Regions from separate parts of the Geodermatophilus sp. SYSU D01036 genome, predicted to be linked through region 1. Evidence: riboswitches for the same ligand, from Rfam matches in the RefSeq annotation. Region 1 holds a riboswitch; each other region holds the start of a gene.
The links. A riboswitch is a leader RNA that binds a small molecule or an ion and turns the genes downstream of it on or off. The one in region 1 is predicted to bind cyclic di-AMP.
Positions count from the first base shown of each region.

Region 2: linked by a shared signal. The riboswitch ahead of ACI8AR_RS18500 (transglycosylase family protein) and the one ahead of ACI8AR_RS12230 (aggregation-promoting factor C-terminal-like domain-containing protein) in region 1 are both predicted to bind cyclic di-AMP.
Region 3: linked by a shared signal. The riboswitch ahead of ACI8AR_RS14490 (C40 family peptidase) and the one ahead of ACI8AR_RS12230 (aggregation-promoting factor C-terminal-like domain-containing protein) in region 1 are both predicted to bind cyclic di-AMP.
Region 4: linked by a shared signal. The riboswitch ahead of ACI8AR_RS03320 (C40 family peptidase) and the one ahead of ACI8AR_RS12230 (aggregation-promoting factor C-terminal-like domain-containing protein) in region 1 are both predicted to bind cyclic di-AMP.

Region 1 is NZ_JBJGZJ010000010.1:53,858-60,953, forward strand. It holds gene ACI8AR_RS12220 (SDR family NAD(P)-dependent oxidoreductase) at 1-53, opposite strand, end outside; gene ACI8AR_RS12225 (class I SAM-dependent methyltransferase) at 77-736, opposite strand; gene ACI8AR_RS12230 (aggregation-promoting factor C-terminal-like domain-containing protein) at 744-1,634, opposite strand; cyclic di-AMP (ydaO/yuaA leader) riboswitch at 1,914-2,074, opposite strand; gene ACI8AR_RS12235 (hypothetical protein) at 2,226-3,023, opposite strand; gene ACI8AR_RS12240 (LLM class flavin-dependent oxidoreductase) at 3,383-4,543, shown strand; gene ACI8AR_RS12245 (FMN reductase) at 4,540-5,163, shown strand; gene ACI8AR_RS12250 (AmiS/UreI family transporter) at 5,160-5,915, opposite strand; gene ACI8AR_RS12255 (hypothetical protein) at 5,992-6,351, opposite strand; gene ACI8AR_RS12260 (hypothetical protein) at 6,501-6,683, shown strand; gene fmdA (formamidase) at 6,741-7,096, opposite strand, start outside.
Region 2 is NZ_JBJGZJ010000021.1:55,792-62,887, reverse strand. It holds gene ACI8AR_RS18520 (geranylgeranyl reductase family protein) at 1-314, opposite strand, end outside; gene ACI8AR_RS18515 (phosphoribosyltransferase) at 356-1,042, opposite strand; gene ACI8AR_RS18510 (demethylmenaquinone methyltransferase) at 1,257-1,976, opposite strand; gene ACI8AR_RS18505 (isochorismate synthase) at 2,013-3,287, shown strand; gene ACI8AR_RS18500 (transglycosylase family protein) at 3,390-4,622, opposite strand; cyclic di-AMP (ydaO/yuaA leader) riboswitch at 4,627-4,796, opposite strand; gene menD (2-succinyl-5-enolpyruvyl-6-hydroxy-3-cyclohexene-1-carboxylic-acid synthase) at 5,534-7,096, opposite strand, start outside.
Region 3 is NZ_JBJGZJ010000013.1:89,079-96,174, forward strand. It holds gene ACI8AR_RS14475 (transglycosylase domain-containing protein) at 1-336, shown strand, start outside; partial or broken gene ACI8AR_RS14480 (YhjD/YihY/BrkB family envelope integrity protein) at 360-1,178, opposite strand; gene ACI8AR_RS14485 (hypothetical protein) at 1,226-1,465, opposite strand; cyclic di-AMP (ydaO/yuaA leader) riboswitch at 1,657-1,790, shown strand; gene ACI8AR_RS14490 (C40 family peptidase) at 1,802-2,902, shown strand; gene ACI8AR_RS14495 (hypothetical protein) at 2,993-3,124, opposite strand; gene ACI8AR_RS14500 (hypothetical protein) at 3,112-3,312, opposite strand; gene ACI8AR_RS14505 (DUF3817 domain-containing protein) at 3,626-3,943, shown strand; gene ACI8AR_RS14510 (serine hydrolase domain-containing protein) at 3,959-5,287, shown strand; gene ACI8AR_RS14515 (hypothetical protein) at 5,340-5,858, opposite strand; gene ACI8AR_RS14520 (DUF3253 domain-containing protein) at 5,913-6,164, shown strand; gene ACI8AR_RS14525 (M42 family metallopeptidase) at 6,157-7,096, opposite strand, start outside.
Region 4 is NZ_JBJGZJ010000002.1:176,522-183,617, reverse strand. It holds gene ACI8AR_RS03330 (glycosyltransferase family 4 protein) at 1-704, opposite strand, end outside; gene ACI8AR_RS03325 (M48 family metallopeptidase) at 701-2,020, opposite strand; gene ACI8AR_RS03320 (C40 family peptidase) at 2,203-3,399, opposite strand; cyclic di-AMP (ydaO/yuaA leader) riboswitch at 3,416-3,596, opposite strand; gene ACI8AR_RS03315 (hypothetical protein) at 3,755-4,042, opposite strand; gene ACI8AR_RS03310 (D-alanyl-D-alanine carboxypeptidase family protein) at 4,154-5,884, opposite strand; gene ACI8AR_RS03305 (DEDD exonuclease domain-containing protein) at 6,050-7,096, shown strand, end outside.

The DNA of each region.
Region 1 (7,096 bases):
CCGCTGGCCGCCCCGGTGACGACGGCGGTACCGGTGAAGGCGTAGGGGCGCACGCGGCGACCGTATCCGGCGGCGCTCAGGGCAGCCGCCACACCGTCGTCCGGCGCAGCCCGGGCCCCTCGGTCTCGGGGACCTCGTACACCGCGGCGGGCTCCAGCCGCTCGTGCGGCAGGTACGGGCGGCCGGGGTCGCCGATCAGCACCTCGCAGCCGCGGGCCCGCGCCCGGTCGAGGAAGGGCAGCACCCGCCCGGTCATCTCCCGGTCGTAGCAGACGTCCCCGGCGACGACGACGTCGAGGGCCGGCGGCTCGCGGTCCAGCACGTCGCCGGTGACGCTGATGCCGGTCACGCCGTTGAGGCCGGCGTTGACGCCGACCGCCGTCCGGGAGAACGGGTCGACGTCGCTGGCCAGCACCCGGCGGGCGCCGGCGAGGACGGCGGCGACGGCGACGAGGCCGCTGCCCGACCCGAGGTCCAGCACCGTGCGGCCTGCGACGGTGGCGGGCGCGTCGAGCAGGTGGCGGGCCAGCGCCTGCCCGCCGGGCCAGGCGGCCGCCCAGAACGGCGGCTCCTCCCCCGCCCCGCCGGCCGCGGTCTCCATCGCCTCCCACAGGGCGACGACGTCGTCGGCGACGTGCAGCCGCACCTCGGGGACGAGCGAGGGCCGGCGCACCTGGGTGTGCGCGCGGACGAACCCCGCGGGCACCACCCGGGTGGCCGGCCCTCGCTGGATCACCTGGGGATCAGTACCAGCCGGTGGCCTGCGAGTGCGCCCAGGCGTCGCACGGCGAGCCGTAGCGCTCCTCGATGTAGATCAGGCCGGCGTCGATCTGGCGGTAGCCGTCGGAGGTCTTGGCGATCCCGGTGCTGGCCCAGGTGGAGTCCAGGAACTGCGGGATGCCGTAGGCGGTGCTGGTGGGGTTCTGGGCGTTGGGGTTCCAGCCGCTCTCCTTGCCCCACAGCTTCTCCAGGCAGGAGAACTGCTCACCGCTGCCGACCTTGCTCAGCGCGTAGTCCTTGAAGGAGCCGGAGGGCGCGGCCGGCGCGGCCTCCTCGGCGGCCTGCTCCTCGGCGGCCTGCTGCGCGGCGGCGGCCTCGGCGGCGGCCTGCGCCTCGGCGGCCTGGCGGGCGGCCTCCTGCTCCGCGGCGACGCGGGCGGCCTCCTGCTCGGCGGCGACGCGGGCGGCCTCGGCCTCGGCGGCCTGGCGGTCGCGCTCGGCCTGCTCGGCGGCGAGCTGCGCCTGGGCGGCACCGGCCTCCTGCGCGCTGCGCTCGGCGCGCGAGGCGGCGACGTCGGCCAGCGTCGTCAGGTCGGGGCCGGTCGCGGCCTGCGCGGCCGCCTGCTGCTGCGGGATGCCCAGCTCGTCGGCGACGCTGACCGCGGTGCCGGCGGTGTCGGTGCCGGCGGAGGCGGCCGGGCCGCTGGTGGAGACGACGCCCACGATCAGCGCGCCGGCGGCGGCGGCGCCGAGCAGGAGGGCCGGGCGGCGCGGGCCCAGCGGCGGGCTGCCGCGGCGGAACAGGCGCCGGCGGGCGGGGGCCTCGGCGGCCGGCTCGGCGGCGTCCGCGAGGGCGGGCAACTCGCGGGTGGCGGTGTCGGCGGGGGCGTCGGGGGTGGCGAGCTCGACGGTCACGGGGGCGTCGGCAGGCGTGTTCGGGACGTGGCGGGACATGAGGGGGTGAGGGCTCCGAGGGAGAGTGCGCGCGGCAGCGGCCCGGAGGCGGACCTCGGGCGTGCGGGTGCGGCGCGGGTCTGGGGCGGTGTGGCGGTACGGGGTCCCCGGCGACGTCGTCGCAGGGAGCGGCAGGGCAGGGGCGGCCGGCGTCAGGCGGACGCGGGAGCGCGGTGTGCGCGCGGGCAGCTGCACCTGCGGGCCGCTTCGGCCCGGAGGCGGGGCATGCGGAGACTCTCCGTTTCTTCCGTGAGCCGCCTACCGAGTTAGCTGACGGGTTCGGGCGGGAAGGAGCCCTACGCGTGCCGGGCCGGAGCTCGGCGGGCGCGATTCACCCCAGTACTGCGGTGGGTCCCCGGCTCGCGTCCACGGGTGCGGACACGACTCGGCGGCGTCCGGCCGGGCTCCCCGGGACGGGGACCTGACGACCTGCCGGACGCGAGCCACCGTACGGTCGTTACCGGTTCGTGACAACAGCCGGGGCCGGAGGTGCGGCCGGGACGTGTGGTACGGACTCCCCCGGTCCGGAACCCGCCCCCGCGTCGCCGCTGGTCAGGAGGCCGCGGCGACCTCGGGCCGGCCGGGCCCGTGCAGCGGTGTCACGTCGGACACGTCCGTGCCGGACGGCGCCGGACGCGCCCCCGCGCGGGGCTCGGGCGCCGGGTCCTCCCCGAGGCGGGGCAGGCCCCGCTTGTCGCCGAGGGCGGGGACGTCGTCGGGCACGACCCCGGTGACGACGGCGAGCGCCTCGTCCAGCTGCCCGGTCAGCAGGCGCAGCCAGTCGCGCGCCCGGTCGCGCTCGTCGCGCAGGGGCGCGAGCTCGGCCTCGACGGCGGACCGCCGCTCGAGCGCCTCGGCGTCGGCCCGTGCCCGCGCCTCGGCGGCCTCGCGGTCCCGCCGCGCGCGCTCGGCGGCGGCCCCCTCCTCCAGCCGGGCCGCCTCGCGGCGCGCGGCCTCCAGGATCGCGGCGGCCTCGCTGCGGGTCTGCTCGCGGGCGGCGAGCACCGCCTCGCGCATCTCGGCCACCCCGGACAGCCGCGCCTGCGCCTCGGTGAGCGCCTCGGCGCGGATCCGCCCGGCCTCCTCCTCGGCGGCGGCGGTCAGCGCGGCGGCCGCCTCCTCGGCCCGGCGCATCATCGCGGCGGCGTCCTCGGGACCGGGCAGGCTCTGCCGCTCGCGGACCAGCTGGGCCAGCCGACGGCGGGCGTTCTGCAGCTCGGCCGACGCGGCGGCGTAGCGGCTGAGCAGGTGCTCGTTCTCCCGGCGCAGGACCAGCAGCTCGGTCTCCGCCCAGGCGACGTAGTCGTCGACCTGTAGGCGGTCGTAGCCGCGCACCGCTCCGGTGAACACCGGTCCGGTGCCCAGCAGACCGTCGAGCCCGCGTCCCGGAGGCGGCTCGGCGGGGCCGTCCCCGGCCCCGTCCGGAGCAGCTCCATGTCCCCGCAGCGACATCCCGGTTCCCCCTCGGTGCGCTCCGATCCGGTCCCCCACCGGCACGCCGGCGAGGGTGATCACAGGGTTCCACCCCCCGGGTGCGGTCGAACGGGCCGACACGGGTGGGCGCGGGACGTGCGGACCGGTCGCGCCCGGACGTGCCGGGCCGGTCACCGTGCGCGGTCGAGAGGTCTCAGTACGGTCACGGCCCCCGGGGGGAATGCTCGGCGGGGGCGGCTCGTTGGGCCGGGTACAGTAGTTGCACTCTCAACCACATGGAGCACGAGATGCAGTTCGGGGTCTTCACGGTCAGCGACGTCACGACCGACCCGACGACGGGGCGGACGCCGAGCGAGACGGAGCGGATCAAGGCCGTCGTCACCATCGCGAAGAAGGCCGAGGAGGTGGGCCTCGACGTCTTCGCCCTCGGCGAGCACCACAACCCGCCGTTCTTCTCGTCCTCCCCCACGACCACGCTGGCCTACGTCGCAGCGCAGACCTCCCGGCTGCAGCTGTCGACGTCGACCACACTGATCACCACCAACGACCCGGTGAAGGTCGCCGAGGACTACGCGATGCTCCAGCACCTCGCCGACGGCCGCGTCGACCTGATGATGGGCCGCGGCAACACCGGGCCGGTCTACCCGTGGTTCGGCCAGGACATCCGCAACGGCATCCCGCTGGCCGTGGAGAACTACGCGCTGCTGCGCCGGCTGTGGGACGAGGAGGTCGTGGACTGGCAGGGCCGGTTCCGCACCCCGCTGCAGGGCTTCACCTCCACCCCGCGGCCGCTGGACGGCGTCCCGCCGTTCGTGTGGCACGGGTCGATCCGCAGCCCGCAGATCGCCGAGCAGGCCGCGTACTACGGCGACGGCTTCTTCCACAACCACATCTTCTGGCCGAAGGAGCACACCCAGCGGATGGTGGAGTTCTACCGGTCCCGGTTCGAGCACCACGGCCACGGCGCCGCCGACCAGGCGATCGTCGGCCTCGGCGGGCAGGTGTTCATGCGGCGGAACAGCCAGGACGCCGTCGCCGAGTTCCGGCCCTACTTCGACAACGCGCCGGTCTACGGGCACGGGCCCTCGCTCGAGGACTTCTCCCGGGAGACGCCGCTGACCGTGGGCAGCCCGGAGCAGGTCGTCGAGCGCACGCTCGGCTTCCGCGACTACGTCGGCGACTACCAGCGGCAGCTGTTCCTCATCGACCACGCCGGCCTGCCGCTGAAGACCGTCCTCGAGCAGCTGGACCTGCTCGGCGAGGAGGTCGTGCCGGTGCTGCGCCGCGAGTTCGCCGCGCTCAAGCCGGCGCACGTGCCCGACGCCCCCACCCACGCCGCCCGGGTGGCCGCCCGCGGGGGCGCGCAGGAGCCGACCGTGTACGCCGCGGGTGACGACGTCACCGGGCAGGCCCGCGAGGAGGTGTCCGTCCGATGACCACCCGCACCCTGGCCGTCGTCAGCGCGGGGCTCGGCGTCCCGTCGTCGACGCGGCTGCTGGCCGACCGGCTCGCGGCGGCGACCGTCGCCGCGCTGCGCGAGCGCGGCGAGGACGCCACCGTCGAGGTCGTCGAGCTGCGCGAGCACGCCCGCGACGTCGCCGACGCGCTGGTCACCGGGTTCCCGAACGCGGCGCTGCGCGCAGCGGTCGGGACGGTGACCGGCGCGGACGCGGTCATCGCGGTCACGCCGGTGTTCACCGCCTCCTACAGCGGCCTGTTCAAGTCCTTCGTCGACGTGCTGGACAAGGACGCGCTCACCGGCACGCCGGTGCTGCTCGCGGCGACCGCCGGCACCGCCCGGCACTCGCTGGTGCTCGAGCACGCGATGCGGCCGCTGTTCAGCTACCTGCGCGCGGTGACCGTGCCGACGGCCGTCTTCGCGGCGAGCGAGGACTGGGCCGGCGGTGAGGGCGCCGGCCAGGAGCTGGCCGCGCGGATCACCCGCGCGGCCGGCGAGCTGGCCGACGTCGTCACCGGCCGGCCGGCGTCGGGCCGCCCGGCCGACCCCTTCGCCGACGTCCCCTCCTTCGAGGACCTGCTGCGGGGTACCGCCTAGGACCGGTCCTGGACCGGCGCCTGGGACGACCCGCCGGCACGCGGGTCCGCGTGCCGGGCCCGGTCGCGCTCGGGGGCCTGCCGGGCGACCGGCACGCCCTCCGGCGCGGCCGGCGGCCCCGCCGGCACCGGCGCGGACGGCGGCACGGCCGGCTCCGGACGTCCCCGCAGCCGCGGGTAGGCCAGCACCAGGCTGGCCGCCAGGACGATGGCCAGGATGACCGCCCACGTGCCGGTGTAGTCGGCCCACGAGTCGGTGAGCAGCAGGAACGCCGGGAGGGCGGCGGTGAGCAGCCCGGCGACCACGGCGATCGCGCCCGTGTACCGGGTGAACTCCTCCCGCTTCAGCCCCAGGACGACGAAGAACAGCGCCCAGAGCACCGCCCAGTACAGCCAGATCACGCCGAAGCCCGGGTCCCGCGGCACGACGTAGAAAAAGCTGAGCCCGGCGTACACCAGCGCGCACGCCGCCACGAACGCGGAGAACCAGCCGAGCCCCGTGCCGTCGAGGCCGCCGAGCAGGTTGATCCCCACGTACAGGTACGTGAAGCCGAACAGGTAGAGGCCCGACGCGGCCAGGATCGTGGCCGGGTCCCCGTCGGCCGTGATGATCAGGACGGTCGGCGTCACCACCTGCAGCGCCCCGACGAACAGGTTGAGCGGGGCGGCGGCGCGGGCGTCCACCAGCCCCAGCAGCATCAGGCCGTTGACGACCAGGACGGCTCCGACGTACAGCAGTCCCACGGCTCCCATGTGCGGTCATCTCCTCGGGTCCCGCGACGGTGCGGACGTCCCCCGTGGCTGGTGCCGGCGACGGTCGCGCCGGCGGTCAGGAGCCGGGCTCCCCGGACTCCCGTTCGTTCTCCCGGACGGCCCCGTCCTCCTCGAGGGCCTCGTCCTCCTGCTGGGCCTCGTCCTCCTGGGCCTCGTTCTCCTGCAGGGCCTCGTTCTCCTGCAGGGCCTCGTTCTCCTGCAGGGCCTCGTTCTCCTGCAGGGCACTGTCGATCAGGTCGGCCAGCCCGCCGACCGAGCGGTGCGGACCGCCCCGGCGGACGACGACCGGCTCGGGCACGTCGCCGGGCTCCCCGGACGACAGCCCCTCGGTGAGGTCGTGCGCCGCCCGCAGCGCGGCCTTGCCGGCGCGGTCGGCCGCCTCGTGGCGCTCGATCCGCGGCACCTCCCCGCTCACCTCTCGCCTCCTCCCACTCCCCCGCGGCCCCGGCCCTCTCGGCACGGTCGGTGACCCCCGGACCCGGTTGGGCGGACGGCGCGCCGGGTACTCCACGTCCCGGCCTCGAACAACCGGGAGCCGCGCAGTGCTCGTGTGAGGAGCGATCCGTGCAACTCCGGGTCGAGGTGGTGTGGACGTGCGCGCCGTGCGAGGTCGGCGGGCAGGACGTGACGGAGGACGGTGACGACGACCCGACCTGCTGGAACTGCGGCGGGCCGGTCGTGGTGACCGCCCGGCCCTCCGTCCGCCGGCCCTTCCCCGAGCCGTTCCCGGAGCCGGACGCCGCCTGAGGGCGGCGCCCGGCCCGGGCGGACGGGTCCCGGCGCACGCCGGGACCCGCCGGGCGGTCAGGACGTGACGGCGCACTGCCCGCGGTCGGCACGGACCGGCCCCGACGCCGACGGCTTGACGTCGAAGTCGAAGATCGCCGTCGGCAGGTAGAGCGAGCAGCAGGCGTTCGGGATGTCGACGACCCCGCTGACGCGGCCCTCGATCGGCGCCGAGCCGAGCAGCAGGTAGGCCTGCTCGCCGGAGTAGCCGAACTTCTGCAGGTACCGGACGGCGTTGAGGCAGGCGTTGCGGTAGGCCTGCGTGGCGTCCAGGTAGAGGTTGCGGTCCTCCTCGTGCTCGACCGAGATGCCGATGAACGTCAGGAACTCCGAGTAGCGGGGCTCGACGTTGCCCGGGATGAACACCGGGTTGG
Region 2 (7,096 bases), on a different contig from region 1:
ATCAGGCCGTACCCGGGCCAGGAGTCCAGCTGCGGCCAGTCGACCTCGACCACCCGGCCGCCGCCGAAGACCCGCAGGCCGCGGTGCCGCACCCAGCCGGCCGCCGGGGAGACGTCGACCCCCATCTCGTCGAGCGCCTTCACCGCCCGCGGCGTCAGGCCGTCGCCGCACACCTTCTCCCGCGGGAAGCGCGCCTTCTCCAGCACGACGACGTCGAGCCCGGCGGTGGCCACGGTCCACGCGGCGGCCGCCCCGGCCGGCCCGGCACCGACCACCACGACGTCGGCGCTGCCCCCGGCGGTCGGACTCGTCACGCGCTGGCCCCCTCGGTGCTCGGTCGGCGGTCGTCCCGAGCCTAGGCGGGCCCCCCGCCGGGGCCGCCGGCGAGCGCGGCGCGCACCTCGTCGTCAGACGTCTCGCCGAAGTCGTCGTAGTAGCGGCCCACCGCGCCGAACGGGTGCGGGGTGACCGGGCAGACGACCTCGTCGGCCAGCACGGACAGGGCGGCGCACACGTCGGGCGCCCCGACGGGGACGGCGACGACGACCGCGGCCGGACCGGCCGCGCGGACCGCGGCGAGGGCGGCGCGCATGGTGGAGCCGGTGGCCAGCCCGTCGTCGACGAGGACGGCGGTGCGGCCGGCGAGCGCGGGCGGCGGCCGGTCGCCGCGGTAGGCCAGCTGCCGGCGGCGCAGCTCGGCCAGCTCGGAGCGGCGCACCTCGTCCGCGGCGGCGGGCCCGACGGGGTTGCGGGCGAGGACGGACTCGCTGCGGACGCTCTCGACGGTCTCCCCCACCGCGGCCAGCGCGCCCATGGCCAGCTCCGGCCGCTCGGGCAGGCCGAGCTTGCGGACGGCGACCACGTCGAGCTCCGCGCCGAGCGCCGCCGCGACCTCGGCCGCGACCAGGACGCCGCCGCGGGGCAGGCCGAGGACCAGCGCGTCCGGGCCGAGCGGCACGCCGGGGGGACGGGCGGGGTCGGTCAGGCGCGCGGCGAGCCGCCGGCCGGCGTCGCGCCGGTCGCGGTACGGGCGGCCGTCCACCGCGGGGCCGGGGGTCAGACGGGCTGGGGTCCCGACGGCGGCGGGGCGCTCGGGTCGGTGGGGCTGGGCTGCGGCAGCGGGGCCGGCGACGGCGGCGAGATTGGGTCGACCGGGGACGGCGACGGACCGGGCGGCTCGGGCATCGGTGTCGGTGTCGTCATGCGCCGACGCTAGCCCCGCACGCGGGCCGCGGGAGCCCTCGGCGGCGGGCCGGTCAGGGGCGGACCGCGCGGTGCAGCGCGACGACGCCGCCGGTCAGGTTCCGCCAGGCGACGTCGGTCCACCCGGCGGCCTGGATGCGGGCGGCCAGCGCCGGCTGGTCGGGCCAGGCCCGGATCGACTCGGCCAGGTAGACGTAGGCGTCGGGGTTGCTGCTCACCGCGCGGGCGATCCGCGGCAGCGCCCGCATGAGGTACTCGGTGTAGACGGTGCGGAACGGCCTCCAGGTGGGGCTGGAGAACTCGCAGACGACGAGCCGCCCGCCCGGCCGGACGACGCGGGCGAACTCGCGCAGCGCGGCGTCGGGGTCGGCCACGTTGCGCAGGCCGAAGGAGACGACCAGCCCGTCGGCGCTCGCGTCGGCGAACGGCAGCGCCATCGCGTCGCCGGCCACCTTCGGCACCGGCCGCGCCGCGCCGGCCCGCAGCATCCCCTGCGAGAAGTCGCACGCGATCGCGTGCACGCCCCCGGCGGCGAGCTCGACGGTGGAGACGCCGGTGCCGGCGGCCACGTCGAGGACGACGTCCCCCGGCCGGGCACCGAGCGCCGCGCGGGTGGCCCGCCGCCAGGCGGCGTCGCGGCCGCCGGAGAGCACGGTGTTGGTGAGGTCGTAGCGGCGGGCGACGCCGTCGAACATGGCCGCGACCTCGTGCGGCTGCTTGTCCAACCCGGCCCTCGACCCGGCGGTGTGTGCGCTGTCTCGCCGGTCTGCCACGGCGGACGACGCTACCGGCTGCCTACGCTGGGGGCTGTGACGGCAGCGGCGGTGACCACCCCCGACGCCGTCGCGCCCGCCGTCACCACGGTCGCGCTGCCCGACTCCCCCGATCTGCTGGCGCTGCTGCCGCGCGAGGGCGCGCTGTCCTGGGTGCGCCGCGGTGAGGGGCTGGTCGGCTGGGGCGAGGCCGACCGCCTCGAGGTCTCCGGTCCCGGCGCGCTCGCCGAGGCCGCCGCCTGGTGGGCCGACCGCACCGCCGCCCTCGCCGTCGACGACGAGGTGGGCGTGCCCGGCTCCGGGCCGGTGGTGTTCGCGAGCGTCGCGTTCGACCCCGCGCGGGAGACGTCGGTGTTCGTCGTCCCCGAGGTCGTCGTCGGCCGCCGCGACGGCGTCGCGTGGGTGACCACGACCGGCGGCGCCGACATGCGCGACGTGCTGCCGGCCACCCACGAGCCGATGACCCCCGCGCCGGGGCGGCTGCGCTACGCCGACGGCGCGCTCGACCCCGCCTCGTGGTGCGGTGCCGTGTCCGCCGCGATCGGCCGCATCGGCGCCGGCGACCTCGCCAAGGTGGTGCTCGCCCGCGACCTGCTGGTCACCGCCGACGTGCCGCTGGACCCCCGCCGCCTGCTCGACCGGCTGGCCGCCCGCTTCCCCGACTGCTGGACCTTCGCCGTCGACGGGCTGCTCGGCGCCACCCCCGAGCTGCTGCTGCGCCGCACCGGCCGGCAGCTGTCGGCGCGGGTGCTGGCCGGCACCGCCCCGCGCGGCGCGGGCGCCGAGGACGAGCGGCTCGCGGCGGGCCTCGTGGCCAGCGCCAAGGACCGCGCCGAGCACGCCCTCGCCGTCGACTCGCTCGTCCGCGCGCTCGACCCGTTCTGCACCGCGCTGTCGGTGCCGGAGCAGCCCTCGCTGCTGACGCTGCCCAACGTGCGGCACCTGGCCACCGACGTCGTCGGCACCCAGCGCCGCTCGGGCGCCCGCGGTCGCGCCGGGCTGCTGGAGCTGGTCGACGCCGTGCACCCGACCGCCGCCGTCTGCGGCACCCCGCCCGACGCCGCCGCCGCGGTCATCGCCGAGCTGGAGGGCATGGGCCGCGGGCGCTACGCCGGGCCGGTGGGCTGGCTCGACGCCCGCGGGGACGGCGAGTTCGGGCTGGCCCTGCGCTGCGCGCAACTGGTCGACGACGACCCGCGCTCGGCCCGGCTGTTCGCCGGCTGCGGCATCGTCGCCGCCTCCGACCCGACGGCCGAGCTCGCCGAGACGCAGTCGAAGTTCGCCGCCTTCCAGGCCGCGCTGGAGGGCTGAGGCGGCCGGTCCCGGCCGGCGCCGTCGTCCCCCTGCCCTCCGGAGACGGCGAGGGCCCCGGCCGCTGTGCGCGGTCGGGGCCCTCGTCGGGTGTGCGGGAGGTCAGCCCACGTAGTTCACGTGCACGTGGTCCATGTGGTTCGCGGTCACGCCGCCGCGGTCCTCCATCGCCTTCCACGCGGCGCCGGGCGAGGTCAGGATGCGCTGCTGCCAGATGACGTACTCGACGCCCAGCTCGTCCCAGTGGTCGACGTGGTACTGGGCGATCGCGTCGCCGAGGGCGGCGTCGGACATGACCATGTAGTCCAGCGCCTTGCCGGAGGGGTGGCCGTCCGGGTCGACCGCGCTGGCCCGCGTGCCGCCGAGGGTGATGTCCGCGGCGCCCGGGACGTTGCTGACGACGGCGTTCGCCGCCGCCTGCACGGCCTCGTGGATCGCGCCGGCGGTGTTGGTGATCTCGGCGACGACCGCGGCCTGCGCGACCTGCGGGGCGGCCTCGGCGATCGGCGGGGTGGCGGCGGGCGCCGCCTCACCGGCGGCGACCGGGGCCGGGGCGGCCTCGGCGGCGGGAGCCGGAGCGGCCTCGGCAGCCGGGGCCGGGGCGGCCTCGGCGGCGGGAGCCGGAGCGGCCTCGGCGGCGGGGGCCGGGGCGGCCTCGGCCGGGGCGGCGGTCGAGCCGCTGAGCGCCAGCACCTGACCGGGGAAGATCAGGTTCGGGTTGGCGCCGATGACGTCGACGTTGCGCTCGTAGAGCTCCCGCCAGCTCTGGCCGTGGGCAGCGGCGATCTTCGCCACCGTGTCCCGCCAGCGGACGGTGTACTCCTCGGTGGTGACCTCGGCCTGCTCGGCCGGGGCGGGCTGCTCGGCGGCCGGCTGCTGGACCGGGGCGGCCGGGGCGGCCGGGACCTCGGCGGCGGGGGCGGCCTGCTCGGCGGGCGCGGCCGGCGCCTCGGCGGCGGCCGCGGTGGTGCCGCCGGTCAGGTACTTGCCGCAGCTCGGCCAGGCGCCGACGCCCTGGCCGGCCAGGACCGCCTCGGCGATCTGGACCTGCTGGGCCGGGGTGGCGAGGTCGGCACGCGGGGCGAGGTCGGTGCCCCCGAAGGCGGCCCAGGTGGACTGGCTGAACTGCAGGCCGCCGTAGTAGCCGTTGCCGGTGTTGATGCTCCAGTTGCCACTGGACTCGCACTGGGCGACGCCGGTCCAGTCGTGGGTGGTGGAGGCGGAGGCCGGCGAGCTCAGGACGCCCAGACCGACGGCGGCGGCGCCGGCGGCGACAGGGGCCTTGGCGATGACCTTCTTGGTGCGGACGTAGCGGGGTGCGCGGTGCTTGGGCATGGTGATGATCTCCCGATCACCGCCGGCGAGGTGAGCTGTCGGGTTCGGGCGATCGGTGCCCGGCCGCGGTCCGCGGCTTCACCCCGAGGCGCGCTCCGACAGGCCCCCGTAGGCCGTCGCGCGCCGGAAGAGTGGGTCCCCCACCCCTGCCCTGGGAGTTGACGTGGGCGACCGGTGGGCAGGGTTTGGCGGACCGGCGCCGCGCTCTGTGTTCGCTGAGCGCAGCCAAAACGTTACGTGTCGTCATGTCGACTGTCGTCGTGACGGCGGTCACACCACGGTTCGGCTGGGACCCGTGGGGTACTGCGTGACGTCGGCGTGACCCCCGCGCGGGTAACGGAACGCGCTGTTCGCCGCGCGCGACCAGCCCTGTCGCGGTCCTCCCACCCTCGCCGCGGCCGCCCCGGACCCCGTGACGAAGGCCACCGGCGACGGGCCCCGATCCGGGCCCGCACGCGCTGCCGTGACCGCGCCGCGGGGCCCCGTGGGGTGTTCGGACCTCCCTGGGTTCCCCGCACGGACGTGCGACTCGAGGTGATCGGCATCCCGGTGAGCGACGTCGACGTCGCCGACGCCTTCGCCGTCGAGCAGGTCGGTTCCGGGCTCGACCACGACGTCACCCCGGCCCCCGGCACGCGTGTGGTGCAGATGACGCCGCCGGGCTCCCCCTGCTCGGTGGCCATCGGCCGGGGCACGCCGCTGGGCGAGCCGCCCTCGGCCCGGGGCCCGCAGCTCGTGGTCGAGGACGTCGGCGCCGTCCGCCGGGAGCCCGCCGAGCGCGGGGTCGACGCGACGTCACCGAGGCCCAGCAGCTGGGCCCCGAGGGCGCCCCCGGCTCGCGGTCCGCGTTCTCCAGCGACCCCGACGGCAACGGCTGGTCGCTGCCGGGGATCCGGCGCTCCTGAGGCCGGTCAGGCCAGCGCGCGGCCCGCGGCCTCCCGCAGGGCGACGGCCAGGTCGGCCTCCGCGCGCTGGTCGGTGCGGGCGACGACCACCCGCGGCCCGCCGCACGCCAGCGCGGCGGTGAGCTCCTCCGGCGTGGCCACCGCCGCCGCCGCCCAGCCCAGGGACGCGGCGACGGCGACCAGGTCCCGCCCGTGCGGCGTGCCGAACACCCGCCGGTAGTCGCGGGCGTACGCCGGCCGCCCCGGCTCCAGCTGGGCGAAGATCCCGCCGCCGTCGTTGTCGGGCACCACCACGGTGAGGTCCGGGCGCAGCTCGCCCTCGCCGGTGAGCAGCCCCTGCAGGTCGTGCAGGAACGTGAGGTCGCCCATGAGCGCCACCGCGGGCCCGCCGTGCACCAGGGCGGCCCCGACCGCGGTGGACACGGTGCCGTCGATCCCGGCGACGCCGCGGTTGGCGAGCACGGCGAGGTCGCCGCGCGGCGCGGCGAGCCGGTCGACGTCGCGCACCGGCGTCGAGGAGCCGAGCACCAGCAGCGCCCCGGACGGCAGGGCGGCGACGACGTCGCGGGCCAGCCGGGCGGCGGTCAGCCCGGGCGCGGTGTCCAGCGCGGCGTCGACGGTCGCACCCACCCGGTCCGCGGCCGCGCGCCAGGCGGCGGCCCAGCCCGGGTCGGAGGGCGGGCCGGCCGGCGGGCCGGCGCGGGTGACCAGCGCCGCCGAGCGGCCGGCGTCGGGCCAGCGCGGCCCGGCGACCACGGTCTCCACGCGCACCCGCGGGTCGGCCAGCAGCGCCGACACCGGCCGGGACAGCGTCGGCCGGCCGACGACGACCACGCGCTCGGGCCGGTGCGCGTCCAGCCAGCCGGGCACGCCGAGCAGCAGCGCCCCGCCGCGCACCGCGCCGTCGGTCCACGCCCCGCCGCTCGGCTCGGCGACCACCGGCCAGCCGGCCGCGGCGGCGCCGGCCGCCCACGCCCGGCCGACGGCGTCCGGCCCGTCCCCGGCGACGACGAGCGTGCGCGGGCCGTCGGGGACCGGCGCCGCCGCGACCGGCGCGGGCTCCCCGGCGGTCCACGGCGCGCCGCCGTCCCGGCCGGCCCACGGGCCCGCGAGCGGGCCGGGCTCCTCCTCCGGCAGCAGCGGGTCCCGGAACGGCAGGTCCAGCTGCACCGGTCCGGGGTCGCCGGACAGGACGCCGGTGGCCGCGAGCAGCGCCCGGGACACCACCGACCGCCAGTAGCGGTTCTGCGCGGCCTCGCGGCCGGCCTCGGGCACGCCGACGTCGGCCGCCCAGCGCACCGCGCCGCCGTAGAGGCCGGGCTGCTCGATGGTCTGGTTGGCGCCGGTGCCCCGCAGCTCCGGCGGCCGGTCGGCGGTCAGCGCCAGCAGCGGCACGCCGCTGACGTCGGCCTCGAGGACGGCGGCGTGCAGGTGCGCGGTCGCCGTCCCGGAGGTGGTGAGCACCGGCACCGGCCGGCCGGACGCGCGGGCCAGCCCCAGGGCGAGGAAGGACGCCGTGCGCTCGTCGATGCGCACGTGCAGCCGCAGGACGCCGGCCCGCTCGGCGGC
Region 3 (7,096 bases), on a different contig from region 1:
CGCGCCGTGCCCGGCCAGGTGGTGTCGATCCTGGTGAGCAACGGCAGCGACTACGTGGAGCCGGCGCCCGAGCCCGCGCCCCCGGCCGACCCCGCACCCCAGCCGGCGCCCGCGCCCGGCTCGCCGTCCTCGCCACCCCCGACGCCGTCGTCGCCCCCGCCCCCGCCGTCTCCGGAGCCGCCGCCACCGGCGACGGAGCCGCCGCCCGCGCCGGCGACCCCGGCACCCGAGCCGCCGCCCGCGCCGGCGACCCCGGCACCCGAGCCGCCGCCCGCGCCTGCCGCGCCCGCCCCGGAGACCCCGCCGCCCGGCTCCCCCTGGCGGCCGGGCGGCTGACGCCGGCCCAGCCGCTCGTCGAGGGACTGGGTGAGCAGCCACCCGGCCAGCAGGACCAGGTGCAGCAGGAACAGCCACAGGCCGATGGCGACCACCGCGCCGACGACGACCAGGCCGCCGAAGGGCGCGCCCAGGTCCAGCGGCAGGGACAGGAACAGCACGAAGCCCTGCAGGAAGCCGGACAGGCAGGCGGCGGTGAACAGCGCGCCGCTGACCAGCGCGCCCCACCGGTGCCGGCCGCCGGCCACCACGCCGTAGCCCCACAGGATGGGCACGGTGAGCACGAACAGCACCGAGTAGTAGCCGACGGCGAACCGCCCGATCAGAGGCCCGGCGCCGTCCTCGCGGGCCAGGTCGGCCATGACCGTGGCGGCCAGCAGCAGCGGGTACAGCAGCAGGGGCGTGACCACGACCAGGGGCAGCGTGAGCAGCCGCCCCCGCCAGCCGGTGAGGTTCTCCCGCCGCCGGCTGAACCGCATCAGCGCCCGCCGCAGCCCCTCGCCGTACAGCGACAGCGGCAGCAGCGCCAGCGCGAAGCCCAGCAGGTCCAGCCGGACGCCGGCGTCGACCAGCCGGTCCACCGCGCCCGGCGCGCCCAGCGACTCCGGCAGCAGCTCGGTCAGCCGCTCGCTGCGCGCGCGGACCTCCTCGGCCGAGGTGGCCAGCGCGGTCAGCCGGACGGAGACCAGCACCAGCGGCACCACCGCGATGCCGGCGTAGAAGGTGAGCCCCGCGCCGATCAGCGCGAGGTCACGGCCGTGCAGCAGACGGCGGGCGCCGGCCAGCAGCGTCCGTGCCTCGGCCCGCACCCGGGCCGCCGTCCACCTGCGTGCCGGGCTCACCCGCTCATGCCACCAGACCGGGCGGCCGGCCGGGGACCCGGCGACGCTCAGTCGTCGGTGCTCGCGTCGTCGGTGGTCGGGGCGTCGTTACCGGGGTTCTGGCCGGTCTCCTGGCAGCTGGCGTCGTTCTCGTTGCTGGCGTTGCCGCCGGCGGCGTCGCAGTTGGTCGGGCCGCGCGAGAAGTCGGTGTTGTCACCGCAGGCGACCAGGGAGCCGAACAGGGCGAGCGCGACGAGCGGCCGGGCGATCCGTGTCCGGGTGGCGCGCATCCGCGTGGAGGAGGACATGCAGCAATCGGTACACGCCCCCAGGGGCGCGCAAACCGGCGGGGGTCGGCAACCTCCCGGAGTCGTCCGGTCACCCGGTGTGAGCGATGTAATTACACGGGGGTGATTGTCACACGCCGGTCACGGACCTTACGCTCTGTGTGTCCAACGGGGCGTTCCGTCACCAGTCCGGGTGACACCCCACGGACGCCGTCGAGCCGGTCCCCTCCCGTGGGACCGGGCCGGGGACCCATGGCAGTCCTGGGGTGTAGCGCGTGTCCGCACGCGCCGGGCGACTCCACGCCCGAACCCGTCAGCTAACCCGGTAGGCGGCCTGGGAGAAGGAGTGACCGCCGCGTGGCGTCCCTGCGCACGTCCGTCCCCGGCATGCCCGCGACCGGCCGCGGCCGCCGCGCCGCCCTCGCCCTCGCCGGCGCCCTCGGGATCGGCCTCGGGCTGGGTGCCGTCCCGGCGCCGGCCGGGGCGGAGGAGCCGGTCACGGCCGCCGAGGCCGCGCAGCTGGTCGCCGCCCGGGGACACGACCTCGAGGTCGTCACCGAGCAGTTCAACGAGGCGCGCGAGGTGCTCGCCGCCCAGCAGGCCACCGCCGACGCGGCCGCCGCGCAGCTGGCCACCGCCCAGGCCGCCGTGGACACCGCCCGTCAGCAGGTCATCGGCATCGCCCGGTCGGCCTACACCGGCGACAGCATGGGCTCCCTGCAGGCGCTCATGACCAGCGAGGACGCCGACGAGTTCGTCAACCGCGTCACGCTGCTGCAGGGCGTCGCCGGCTACCAGGGCGAGCTGCTCGGTCAGGCCGTGGCCGCCACGGACACCGCCACCGCCGCGCAGACCGCGGCCGCCGAGGCCGCCGCCGAGGCGCAGCGCCAGTACGACGCCGTCGCCGCCCAGCAGGCCGACCTCGAGGCCCAGATCGCCGCCTACCAGGCCGACTACGCCCAGCTGAGCGCCGAGGAGCGGCGCGCCGCCCTCGACGCCGCCGCCGCGGCGCACGCCTCCGAGGGCTCCCGCGCCAGCCGCGACGAGGACCGCGAGGAGCCCGCGACCCCCGCGGAGGAGCCCGCCGCGGCCGCCGCGCCGGCCAGCGGCGTCGCCGGCACCGTCGTCTCCACCGCCATGGCCCAGCGCGGGGACCCCTACGTCTGGGCCGCTGCCGGCCCGGACGCCTTCGACTGCTCCGGCCTCACCCAGTACGCGTTCAAGGCCGCGGGGATCAGCCTCCCGCACTCCAGCAGGATGCAGTCGACGATGGGCACCGCGGTCTCCCGCGCCGACCTGCAGCCCGGGGACCTGGTCTTCTTCTACAGCCCGGTGAGCCACGTCGGCATCTACGTCGGCAACGGCCAGATGGTGCACGCGCCGACGTCGGGCGACGTCGTCAAGGTCGCCAGCATCGACGCGATGGGCGGCTACGCCGGCGCCCGCCGCATCGGGTAAGGACCTCCCTGCAGGGGCCCACCGCTCGCAAGCTCGCGGTGGGCCCCTGCAGGGAGGCCGTTCCAGCACGTCACCAGGTGCCGGGACGGGTCACGTCCGGACCTGCTGCAGCAGGCCCCGGACGAAGGCAGCCGTGGCGCCGGAGGGCAGCCGCACCTCCCCGCGGGTGACCACCCGCGGGTCCACCTCCCGGGCCCCGGGCAGGCCGCTCACGTCGGCCACCACGTGCTCCCGGACCCGCGGCCGCCCGTCGACCGCCGGCGGGACCGGGGAGGCCGGGCGCGCACCAGGTGCTCGTGCAGCACGCTGCCGCCGGGGGCGGAGAGCACCTCCCGGCGCAGGTGCGGCCACATCGGCAGCGGCCAGCGCCGGACCTCGAGGTGCAGGTCGCCGAACCGGCGGTCCTCCACCTGCTCGGCCGGCCCGTGGCCCCGTCCGGAGGCTCGCGCCGAGCTCGCGAGGCGTGAGAGGGACGGGGTCCTTCCAGCAGCGGGTGTGCGCCGCGTGCGCCTCGGCGCGGGTCGCGCCCAGCCGGGGCAGGGCCGCGGCCACCGGGTCCGGCCGCAGGCCGGCCATCCGGCGCAGCAGGACCAGGCAGAACTCCCGCCGCGCCAGCCCCGCACGGCCCGACCTGCCACGCACGTCACACCCGCGACCGGGACGTCGGCGTCCGCTGCCGCGTTGACCCTCCGGAACAGCCCCCGACCCGAGGACCGCGCACCGATGAACCCCCGCACCGTCGCCCTGGCCTTCCGCGCCGTCGCCGTCGCCGAGGCCCTGTCCTGGATCGGCCTGCTGGCCGGGATGTACGTCAAGTACGTGCCGGAGACCTCCGAGGTCGGCGTCCAGGTGTTCGGGCCGGTCCACGGTGCGGTGTTCGTCGCCTACGTGGTCGTGGCCCTGGTCGCCGCACGGGTGCTCGGCTGGTCCCGGTGGACGACGCTGCTCGCGCTGGCCGCCTCGGTCCCGCCGCTGGTCACCGTCGTGTTCGAGCGCTGGGCCGGGCGCACCGGGCGGCTGGCGGCGCCCGTCCGCGCCTGACCTACCGTTCCGGTCATGCCGGAGCCCGTGCTGCCCTCGACCGCCCGCACCCTGCTGGCCCGCACCGCCCGGGTGCAGCGCGAGGGCCGGGCACCCAGCCTGGTCGCCGGGGTGGTCCGGGACGGCGGGCTGGCCTGGTCGGCCGGCCGGGGCGACGTCGTCGAGCCGCACACCGACGTGCAGTACCGGCTGGGGTCGATCAGCAAGACCGTCACCGCCGTCGCGGTCATGCGGCTGCGCGACGAGGGCCGGCTGGCGCTGGACGACCCGCTGGACCGGCACGTGCCCGGCACGCCGTTCGGGAACCGGTCGGTCGGCCAGCTGCTCTCGCACCTCGCCGGCGCCGCCGCGGAGAGCCCGGGCGGCTGGTGGGAGCGGGTGCCCGGCGGCCCGCTGGCCGACCTGCGGCTGTCCGGGGAGCACGTCGTCCTGGGCGAGGCCCGGCGCTTCCACTACTCGAACCTCGGCTTCGGCCTGCTCGGCGAGCTCGTGGCCCGGCTGCACGGGCGGTCGTGGGAGGACGTCGTCACCGCCGAGGTGCTCGCGCCGCTGGGCATGACCCGGACGACGCCGCGCCCCTCCGGCCGCGCCGCGCAGGGGTACGCCGTCCACCCGTGGGCCGACGTCGTCCTGCCCGAGCCCGAGCACGACGCCGGCGTGATGGCCGCCGCCGGGCAGCTGTGGGCGACGCTGGCCGACCTCGCCCGCTTCGCCGCCTTCCTGCTCGGCGACACCGGCGACGTGCTGTCCCCGGCGACGCTCGAGGAGATGGCCGTGCCGGCCGGCGTCGACGGCTCCTCTCCGGCCTGGTCTGCCTACGGGCTGGGCCTGCAGGTGCTGCGGGTCGACGGCCGCACGCTCACCGGCCACGGCGGCTCGATGCCCGGCTTCCTGGCCGGCGTGTTCGTCGACCGCGAGGAGGGGACCGGCGGCGTCTCGCTGGCCAACACCACCAGCGGCCTGGACGTGCTCGTCCCCGGCCTGCTCGCCGACCTGCGCGCCGCCGAGCCGCGGGTGGCCGAGCCGTGGCGCCCGGCGCAGCCGCCGGTGCCGCTGGAGCAGCTCGGCATCTGGTACTGGGGCCCGGCGCCGCACGCGCTGCGCGCCGTGGACAGCGGACTGCTGCACCTCGGTCCGCTGCCCGGCCGCTCGGGGCGGGCCAGCCGCTTCCGCTGCGACGCCGACGGCACCTGGGTGGGCCTGGACGGCTACTACGCCGGCGAGCCGCTGCGGATCGCCGAGGACCACCTGGACCTGGGCACGTTCGTCTTCACCCGCACGCCCTACGACCCCGCCGCCCCCGTCCCCGGCGACGTCGACCCCCGCGGCTGGTCGGCCGGCTGAGTGCGCACTTCCGCGGATGTGCCCGGTGCACTTCCGTGGATGTGCACCGCCGTCACGGCCTGTCGAAGGCGTCCATCGTGGTCTTGACGACGGCGCCGTAGGCCAGGTGCGGCACGATGTCGCTCACCCAGTCGGTGGCCGACCAGCTGCGCGGGTCGGTGATCCCCAGCGCCGTCATCGGGCCGTTGGCCGCGACCAGGACGCCGAGCGTGGTGAGCAGCGTCCCGACCAGCGGCTGCGAGCGGAAGCCCGAGGCGCGGACCAGCCCGACGACGACGCCCACGCCGATGCCCGCGACCAGGCCGGTCAGCGGCCCGAGCCCCTGGACCCGGTTCTGCCGGTGCTCCTCGTCGCCGGGGATCGGCACGTGCGCCTTCTCGGCGAGCTTCTCCACGGTCTGCTCGGGCGTGGAGCTGGTGCCGCGGCCGCGGACGGTCATGTCGAGATAGGTGACGGCGTTGAGCGCGGTGGTGCCCGCCGCGCCGGCCGCGGCGCCCCGCACCGCCCAGCCCAGCGTGCTGATGCCCCGCCTGCCCTTGCCGAACGTCCCCACGGGGGTGCGTCTCGCCATGCCGTCCGCGGTACCCGCCGCGCTCACCAGGGCAAACGGGCGCATCCTGGGGGAGTGGACGACGCGGGCGCGGCCCTGGAGCGGGCGATCGACGCGCTGCTCGACGCCCGCGCCCCCGGTGCCACGATCTGCCCGTCGGAGGCGGCCCGCGCGGTCGACCCCGAGGGCTGGCGCGACCTCATGGCGCAGGCCCGCGCCGCCGCCGGACGGCTCGCGCGGCGGGGCGCGGTCGAGGTGACCCAGCGCGGCGCGGTGGTGGACGTCGCCACCGCCCGCGGCCCGGTGCGCGTCCGCCGGGTCAGCTGACCGGCAGCGGGCGGGCGAGGAAGGCGGCGAGCAGCCGGGCGGTCCGGTCGACGGTGCCGGTGTGCAGCACCTCGTACCCGTGCGTGCTGAGCGTGGGCAGGCTGATCAGCGCCGCCCGCGCCGTCTGGCCCGAGGCCTTCGCCTGCGAGGCGTCGGAGTCGAAGGACTGCCACACCGCCGTCTGCGGGTCCACGCCGAGCTCGCGGCCGGTGTCCACCAGCGCGTCGGCGACCACCCGGTCGTAGACGACGGCGTCGTCGGCGTAGGCGACCACGGGGCCGCCGTCGACGGTGACCTGGTACTCGGCCTCGGCCGGGCCGACGTCGAGGGCGACGGTGAGGTCGCCGGGCAGGGTCCGGGCGGCGTAGGAGGCGCCGATGCCGCCCATCTCCTCGCTGGTGCTGGCCACGAGGTACACGTCGCCGTGCGGGCGCCCGCGCAGCAGCCGCGCGGCGCCGACGAGGGCGGCCAGCGCGGCGCGGTCGTCGAGGAAGTAGCCGCCGACGAAGTCGCCGAAGCGGGTGAGCCCCCGCCGGTCGGCGTGCACGCACACCCGGGTGCCGGGGTGCACGCCGGCCGCGGCCAGCTCGTCGGCCGGGCGCCCGGTGAAGACGTGGACGTGCGACCAGTCCATGGCCTTGTCGCCCTGGTCCGGCTTGGTCTCCCAGATGCGCGGGCTGTCGGTGGTCGTGTGCTCCGAGCCCAGGGTGAGCACGCCGGTGAGCTCCTCCCGCCGGCCGAGGACGGCGACCGGGCCGAGGCCGAAGTTGCCCGGGTACATGACGCCCAGCGAGCTGACCCGCAGCGTGCCGTCGGGCTCGACCCGCTTGACCATCATCGACAGCTCGTCGAGGTGCGCCATCACGCGGACGGCCGGGGCCGACCGGTCCCGCCCGTGCAGGAGGGCGACCAGGTTGCCGGCGGCGTCCACC
Region 4 (7,096 bases), on a different contig from region 1:
TCCGGCCCGCCGCCGACCAGCAGCAGCCGCGCGCCCGGGTGCCGGTCCAGCACCTGCGGCCAGGCGGCCACGAGCACGTCCTGCCCCTTGCGCGGCACCAGCCGGGACACGCAGACGACGACCGGCGCCTCCCCCAGCCCGTGCCGCCGCCGCACCGCGGTGCCGTCGACCGCGGGGGTGAACCGGTCGACGTCGACCCCGGGCGACAGCTGCGCCAGCCGGGTGCGCCCGCCGAGGGCCGGCTCCAGGCGGCTGCGGGTGTACTCGCTGATGTAGGTCAGGACGTCCAGGCCGCCGGCGATGCGGCGCATGAGCTGCCGGGCGCCGGGCAGCGCGACCCAGCCGGTCTCGTGCCCGTGGGTGGCGCCGACCAGGTGCCGCACCCCGGCGTCGCGGAGGGCGGGCGCCAGCAGGCCCAGCGGCGCGGCGGCGCCGAAGAAGGCGGTGTCGCAGCCGTGCTCGGCGGCCAGCGCCGTCGCGGCGCGGGCGGTCGCCGGGGTGGGCAGCAGCATCGCGGTCCGCTGCCGGACCACGGGATACGGCAGGCGGGCGTCGTAGGCCTCCCAGCCCGGTGAGCGGGAGGCCAGCACGACGAGGGAGTCCGGGGGGCGGCGCTCGAGCAGCGCCGCGACGAAGGTCTGGATGCCGCCCTGCCGCGGGGGGAAGTCGTTCGTGACGACGAGCGTGCGGCCGCGGTCGCTCACCGGTCGCCCAGCCGCAGCCAGTCCCCGGCCATCGCGACCCGCTCGGCCACCGTCGGGTGCGAGCCGAAGAACCACTGCCACGCCGCCGGCGGGCTCGGGTCGGCGACGTTGGTCTCGGCCAGCCGCCGCTGCATCTCGACGAAGGAGGCGGCGTCCCGGGTGAGGTCGAGCGCGTGCAGGTCCGCCCGGGCCTCGACGTGCCGCGAGACGAGGTTCTGCACCGGCGTCGCCACCAGGGACCCGACCGCGACGAGGAACAGCACCAGCGGCACCACGCGCGGGTCCCCCGCCGAGTCCGCGCCGGCCCGGCGCAGCAGCGGCGCCCAGGTCAGCAGCCAGCCGAGCAGGGCGACGGCGGCGGCCGCGCCGAGCGCCCCGATGAGCGTGCCGGTCAGGACGTCGTCGGTGGCGACGTGCCCGAGCTCGTGGGCGACGATCGACTCGATCTCCTCCGGGGGGACGTCGGCCAGCAGGGTGTCGTAGAGGACCACCCGGCGGGTGGAGCCGAACCCGGACACGTAGGCGTTGAGCGACGTCGTCCGCCGGGACGCGTCGGCGACCAGGACGTCCTCGACCGGGGAGCCGCTCTCCTCGGCCAGCCGCAGCAGGTCGGTGCGCAACTCCCCGGCCGGCAGCGGCGTGAAGCTGTTGAACGCCGGCTCGATGACCACCGGGTAGAGGAAGGAGCCTGCGACGACCAGCGCGGCCGCGCCGCCGGCGGCCCACGCCCACCAGGTGCGGGGTGCGCGGCGGGCCAGCGCGACGAGCACGAGCAGGCCGAGGGCGGTGAGCCCGGCGTCGATGGCGGTGGAGACCGCGACGTCGCGCAGCCACAGCGGCCAGGAGCGCGTGGACAGCCCGTAGCGGTGCCGCACCACCTCGCCGTAGGCGGAGATCGGCAGCGTCACCAGCCGGCCGACGACGGCCAGCGCGACCGTGCCCAGCAGCACGGTGAGCGGCCAGCGGCGGCCGCCCGCGCGGCCGACCGCGGTGACCAGCCGGCTGCCCAGGCGGGTGAGCCCGAGCAGCGCGGAGACCGCGAGCCCGAGCACCAGGTTGGTCAGCGACGCGGGACGGATGTCGGCGGCGAGGGCCTCGGCGCGGCGGACGACCTCGGCGGGCAGCCCGGCGTCGTCGGTGACCGGGGACGCGCCGCCGGGCGGGGTGGGCAGCAGCGTCCAGGGCGTGCGGAGGGCGATGACGACGACGAGCGCCGCGCCGAGCAGGAGCGCGACGAGCAGCGCGGCCCGGCGGGAGCCCGTGCGGTCGGGCCGGGTGGCCGCGGGGCGGGTGCTCGTCCCGCCCGCCCTGCTCACCCGGCCGATCCTAGGCGCGCGCCGGCCCCGCACCGCGCTCTCCCTCCGCAGGGCGCTCCCTCCGCGGACGCCGAGGGCCGGCGACCCGGACGGGTCACCGGCCCCGGCGACGTGATGGAACGGCCTCCCTGCAGGGTCCCGCCGCGAGCTCGCGAGCGGTGGGGCGCAGGGAGGTCCTTCGTCTAAGCGATGCGGCGCATCGCGGTGATGCCGCCCATCGAGTCGACCGACACGACCTTCACCGGCTGCCCCGACGTGGAGGCGTGCACCATCTGGCCGTTGCCGATGTACATCGAGACGTGGCTGACCGGGCTGTAGTAGAAGATCAGGTCGCCCGGCTGCAGGTCCGCCCGCGAGACGGCGGTGCCCATGCGCGACTGCATGCTGCTGGAGTGCGGGAGGCTGATCCCGGCCGCCGCGTAGGCGTACTGGGTCAGGCCCGAGCAGTCGAAGGCGTTCGGCCCGCCGGCGCCCCACACGTAGGGGTCGCCCACCTGGGCCAGCGCCGTCTGCACCGCGGTCTGCGCGGCACCGCTGCCGCCGCTGCCCGCCGACGGCGCCGGGGCCGGCGCGGGGGCCGCGGCCTGCGTGCCGACCGCGGTCGGAGCGCTGTCGCCGCGCGAGCCGCCGGCCGGCTCGTCGCCCGCCTCCGCCTGCGCGCCGGCGGCCAGGCCGGCCTCCTGCGCGGCGAGCGCCGCCTGCCGCTGCGCCTCGGTGAGCGCGGCGAACTGCGCCTGGTAGTCGGCGATGTCGTCCTGGAGCTGCGCCTCCTGGGCGCTCAGGTCGTCGAGGGTGCGCTGCGCCTCGGCCTCGGCGGCCTCGGCGTCGGCCTGCGCCTGCCGGGCGGCGGCCGCCGCCTCGTTCACCTGGTCGAGGACCGAGGTGGTGTGGTCGGCGATCTGGCCGAGGGTGGCCAGCGAGGCGACGAAGTCCTCGGCGGAGTCGCTGGTCAGCAGCAGGTCGAGCCCGGCGAAGCCGTCGCCGTTGCCGGCGGTGTAGGCGCTGCGCGCCACCTGGCGGATCTGGCCGTCGAGGTCCTGCAGCTGGTCCTGCGCCTCGGCGGCGGCCCGGTCGGCCTCGTCGGCGGCGGCCTGCTGCTGGGCGAGGACCTCGCGGGCCTCGTTGACCTGCTCGCTGACGACCTCGAGCCGGTGACCGGCCTCGGCGGCGAGCTGGGCGGCCTGCTCCGGGGTGCCGGCCCGCTCGGGGTCGGCGGCCGCGGTGCCGGACAGCAGGCCCAGGGTCAGCGCGGCGGTGGTGCCGACGAGGGTGACCCGGCCGAGGTGGCGGGCCCGCGACGGGCGGTGCGGCCCGGCGGTGCGGGTGGCGGATGTGGACTTCTCGCGTGCATGCCCCAGGACGGGGCGGGGGGTCGCCACGGGCGGCGGCTCTCCGTTTCTTCCTCAGCAACCGCCTACCGAGTTAGCTGACGGGTTCGGGCTGGGAAGACGTGCCCTATCTCCGCGCCCCGGTCGGGACCGGCGCGCACGAGAACTCACCCCAGTGCTGCGGTGGGTCCCCGGCTCACCTCGCGCACCTCCGGGAGGGGCGTCCGGTGACTCGGCGGTGTCGGCCGAGGTCACCCTGCGTCGGGTGACGACCACCCGGCCGGACGGCGCCACAGTACGGACGTGATGCAGTTGTGACAAACGGGGGGTGCGTGGACTGTGAGAACACACACGGTCAGCAGCCGCGCCACCCCGGTGCGTACCCGATTCGGGTGGCCCCCGCCGGTCAGCCCGTGCGCCGGCGCCCGTCCCGCGACGGCCGGTGCCGCAGCGGCGGCACGAGGCCGCCCTCGGCCAGCGCCCGCACCGCCCGCCGCTCGACGTCGTCGAGCTCCACGACGACGCCCGGGCGCGGCAGGGCGCCGTCGGCGGTCCGGGCCGCGGGGACGGGAGGCACCGGCAGCAGCACGGGGCCGGTGTCCCGCTCCGCGGGCGGGGCGCCCAGCAGGGCGGTGACGACGCAGTCGGCGCAGCCGACACCACGCGCGGTGCACGAGTCGCAGTCGATGAGCATGGCCGTGTCCCTCCGGTGCCCCGGCCGCGCCGCCCGGTGCCGGGCCGCGGTCGGGACGGGTCTCCCTGTCGGTTGCCCGGCACGCTAGGGACGGCCACCGACAGTCCCGGCTCAGCCGCCCGCGTACTCCCAGTGCCAGGGCTCCTCGCGGCCGTTGCCCGGGTCGGCCCAGGTCGGGTGCAGCCACCCGAACCGGCCGGCGTTGGCGACCATCCACGCGTACTGCGGCGTGCCGAAGCCGTCGACGCCGCCGCACAGGTCGACCGCCAGCCCCCACCCGTGGTTGCTGGTGCCCGGGACCGCGGCCAGCGCCGGTTTCTCCCCGTAGAGGCGGACCTGGCCCGCGTAGGTGCGATAGGAGTCGGTGATGCAGAGCGGCTGCCCGAACGCCGACGCGAAGGCCGCGCTCATCGCCCGCCAGGCCGCCGCGGCGTCGCAGCGCAGCGAGTGGCCGCCCACCCCGATCGGGCACAGCGCGCTCGGCGGGATGAGGCCGTTGGGGTAGCCGCCCCAGGCCCGGGCGCCGTCGAAGCTCGGCGGGTAGACGGTGTTGCCGCACTCGACCCGCAGGGCGCCGCCGGCCGGGCCGGGGGCGGGTACCTCCGGCCGCGGGCCGAGGCTGGGCCGGCCGACGTGCAGCACCTGGTCGGCGGGCAGCCGGCGGACGACGACGGCGCCGGCCCGCGCGTCGGCGGCGAGCATGGTCTGCGCGTCCAGCGCGATGCCGACGTGCCCCAGGCCCGACTCGGGGGTGCCGAGGAAGACCAGGTCGCCGGGCAGGACGTCGGCCAGGTCGACGGGCGTGGTGACCGCGAACAGGCCGGCCTGGTCGCCGGGCAGGTCGATGCCCGCGCCGCGGTAGACGGTGGAGACCAGCGAGCCGCAGTCCCAGGAGTCCGGGCCGGCCGTCCCCGGCGCGTAGGGCCGCCCGAGGGCGTCCATCGCCGCGGTGACCGCCGCCAGCGTCTCGGCGGGCAGCACGAGCAGCGACACCGGCCGGCGCGACAGCTGCGCGGCGCCGCGCTGGGCGCCGCCGGCGGCCGCGCCGACCGGGGTGAGCCCCGCGGGCAGGCCCCGCACGGGGTCGAGCAGCTCGGCCGCCGGCGGCGCGGCGACCCCGGCCTCGCGCAGCTGGTCGAGGTAGGCCCGCCAGTTGGCCGCCGTCTGGGTGTTGACGTCCACCTGCTGGCGCTGCAGGTCCGACAGCTGCCGGTCGACGTCGCCGAGCGCGACGTCGAGCTCCGCGGTCACCGCGTCGGCGGCGGCCTCCAGGTCGGCCACCTCCCCCGCCAGCCGGTCGGCCCGCTGCCGCGCCTCGGCGAGGACGGCGTCGGCGGAGGTCTGCCGGTCGACCGCGGCCCGCCGCTGCTCCTCGGCGGCGCCGACCACCTCGGCGGTGTGCGCGTCGACGGCCTCCAGGTAGCCCAGCGCCGCGACGACGTCGGCCGGGTCGCCGCCGGTGAGCAGCACGGTGAGCGGGGTCAGCGCACCGCCGTCCCGGTAGACCGCCGACGCGTACTGCGCCACCACCGCCCGGTACTGCGCCAGCTCGCCCTCGGCGGCGTCGACCGTGGCGCGGGCGGCGTCGACGTCGGCCTGCGCGTCGGCCAGCTGCTGCCGCGCGGCGGCCACCTCGGTCTGCCGCAGCTGCAGGTCGGCCTGGACCTCGGCGGCGCGCTGCTGCAGCCGGTCCAGCGCCTCGCTGTCGAGGACCCCGCTGGTCCCGCCGGGCTGGTCGCTGGGCTCCGCGGCCGCCGGGGCCGCGAGCAGGACGGCCGCCACCGCCGTGACCAGCACGGACACCACGCCCCGCCGGGTGCGCCCCAGGGAACGCGCGCGCATCGGACCACCTCTGCAGTTCCGGACCCCGCTGGCCCGCCCGGGGATCGTCATCTCCGCGGAGCCGCCGCCGCAAGCGCGACGCGCCCCACCGGTCCCCCGGTCGGGCGAGGCCTCCCCCGGGCGCGCGTCCCCGGGACTGTCCGACCCCCGGCCTACCGTCCCGCCGTGCTCTTCCCCGCCAGCGGCACGGGCTCCTTGGGGCCGCGCCACGAGCAGGCACCCGCCCACGGCGAGCGGCCGCTCCCCCGCACCCCCTACGTCCAGGCGAGCATCGACGACCTCGGCACGCCGCTGGCCGGCGTCACCTTCGTCGTCGTCGACCTGGAGACCACCGGCGGGTCGCCGAAGGACAGCGCGATCACCGAGATCGGGGCGGTCAAGGTGCGCGGCGGCGAGGTGCTCGGGGAGTTCCAGACGCTGGTCGACCCCGGCTGCGAGGTCCCGCCCTACATCAGCGTGCTCACCGGGATCACCACGGCGATGGTCGCCACCGCCCCGCGGATCGACGCCGTGCTGCCGGCCTTCCTGGAGTTCGCCCGCGGCGCCGTCCTCGTGGCGCACAACGCCCCCTTCGACCTCGGCTTCCTCAAGGCGGCCTGCGAGCAGACCGGCACGCCGTGGCCCGCCGCCGCCTCGGTCGACACCGCGGTCCTCGCGCGGCGGCTGCTCTCCCGCGACGAGGTGCCCAACTGCAAGCTGGCCACCCTGGCGCCGTACTTCTCCGCCTCGACCTCGCCCTGCCACCGGGCTCTCGACGACGCCCGCGCGACCGTCGACGTCCTCCACGGCCTGTTCGAACGACTCGGCCCGCTCGGGGTGACGTCGCTGGAGGAGCTGCACGGGCTCACCCGCCAGGTCGACCCGGTGCGCAGGAAGAAGCGCCACCTGGCCGACGGCGTCCCGTCCGGGCCGGGCGTCTACGTCTTCCGCGGGCCGCGCGAGGAGCCGCTCTACGTCGGGACGTCGAACGACCTGCGCACCCGAGTGCGCAGCTACTTCTCCTCCGGCGAGCAGCGCAGCCGGATGACCGAGATGGTCGCGCTGGCCCAGCGCGTCGAGGCCGTCCCGTGCGCGCACGACCTCGAGGCCGCCGTCCGGGAGCTGCGGCTGATCGCCGAGCACAAGCCGCGCTACAACCGCCGGTCCCGCTTCCCCGAGCGCGCGCTGTGGCTGCGGCTCACCGAGGAGCCCTTCCCCCGGCTGTCGACGGTG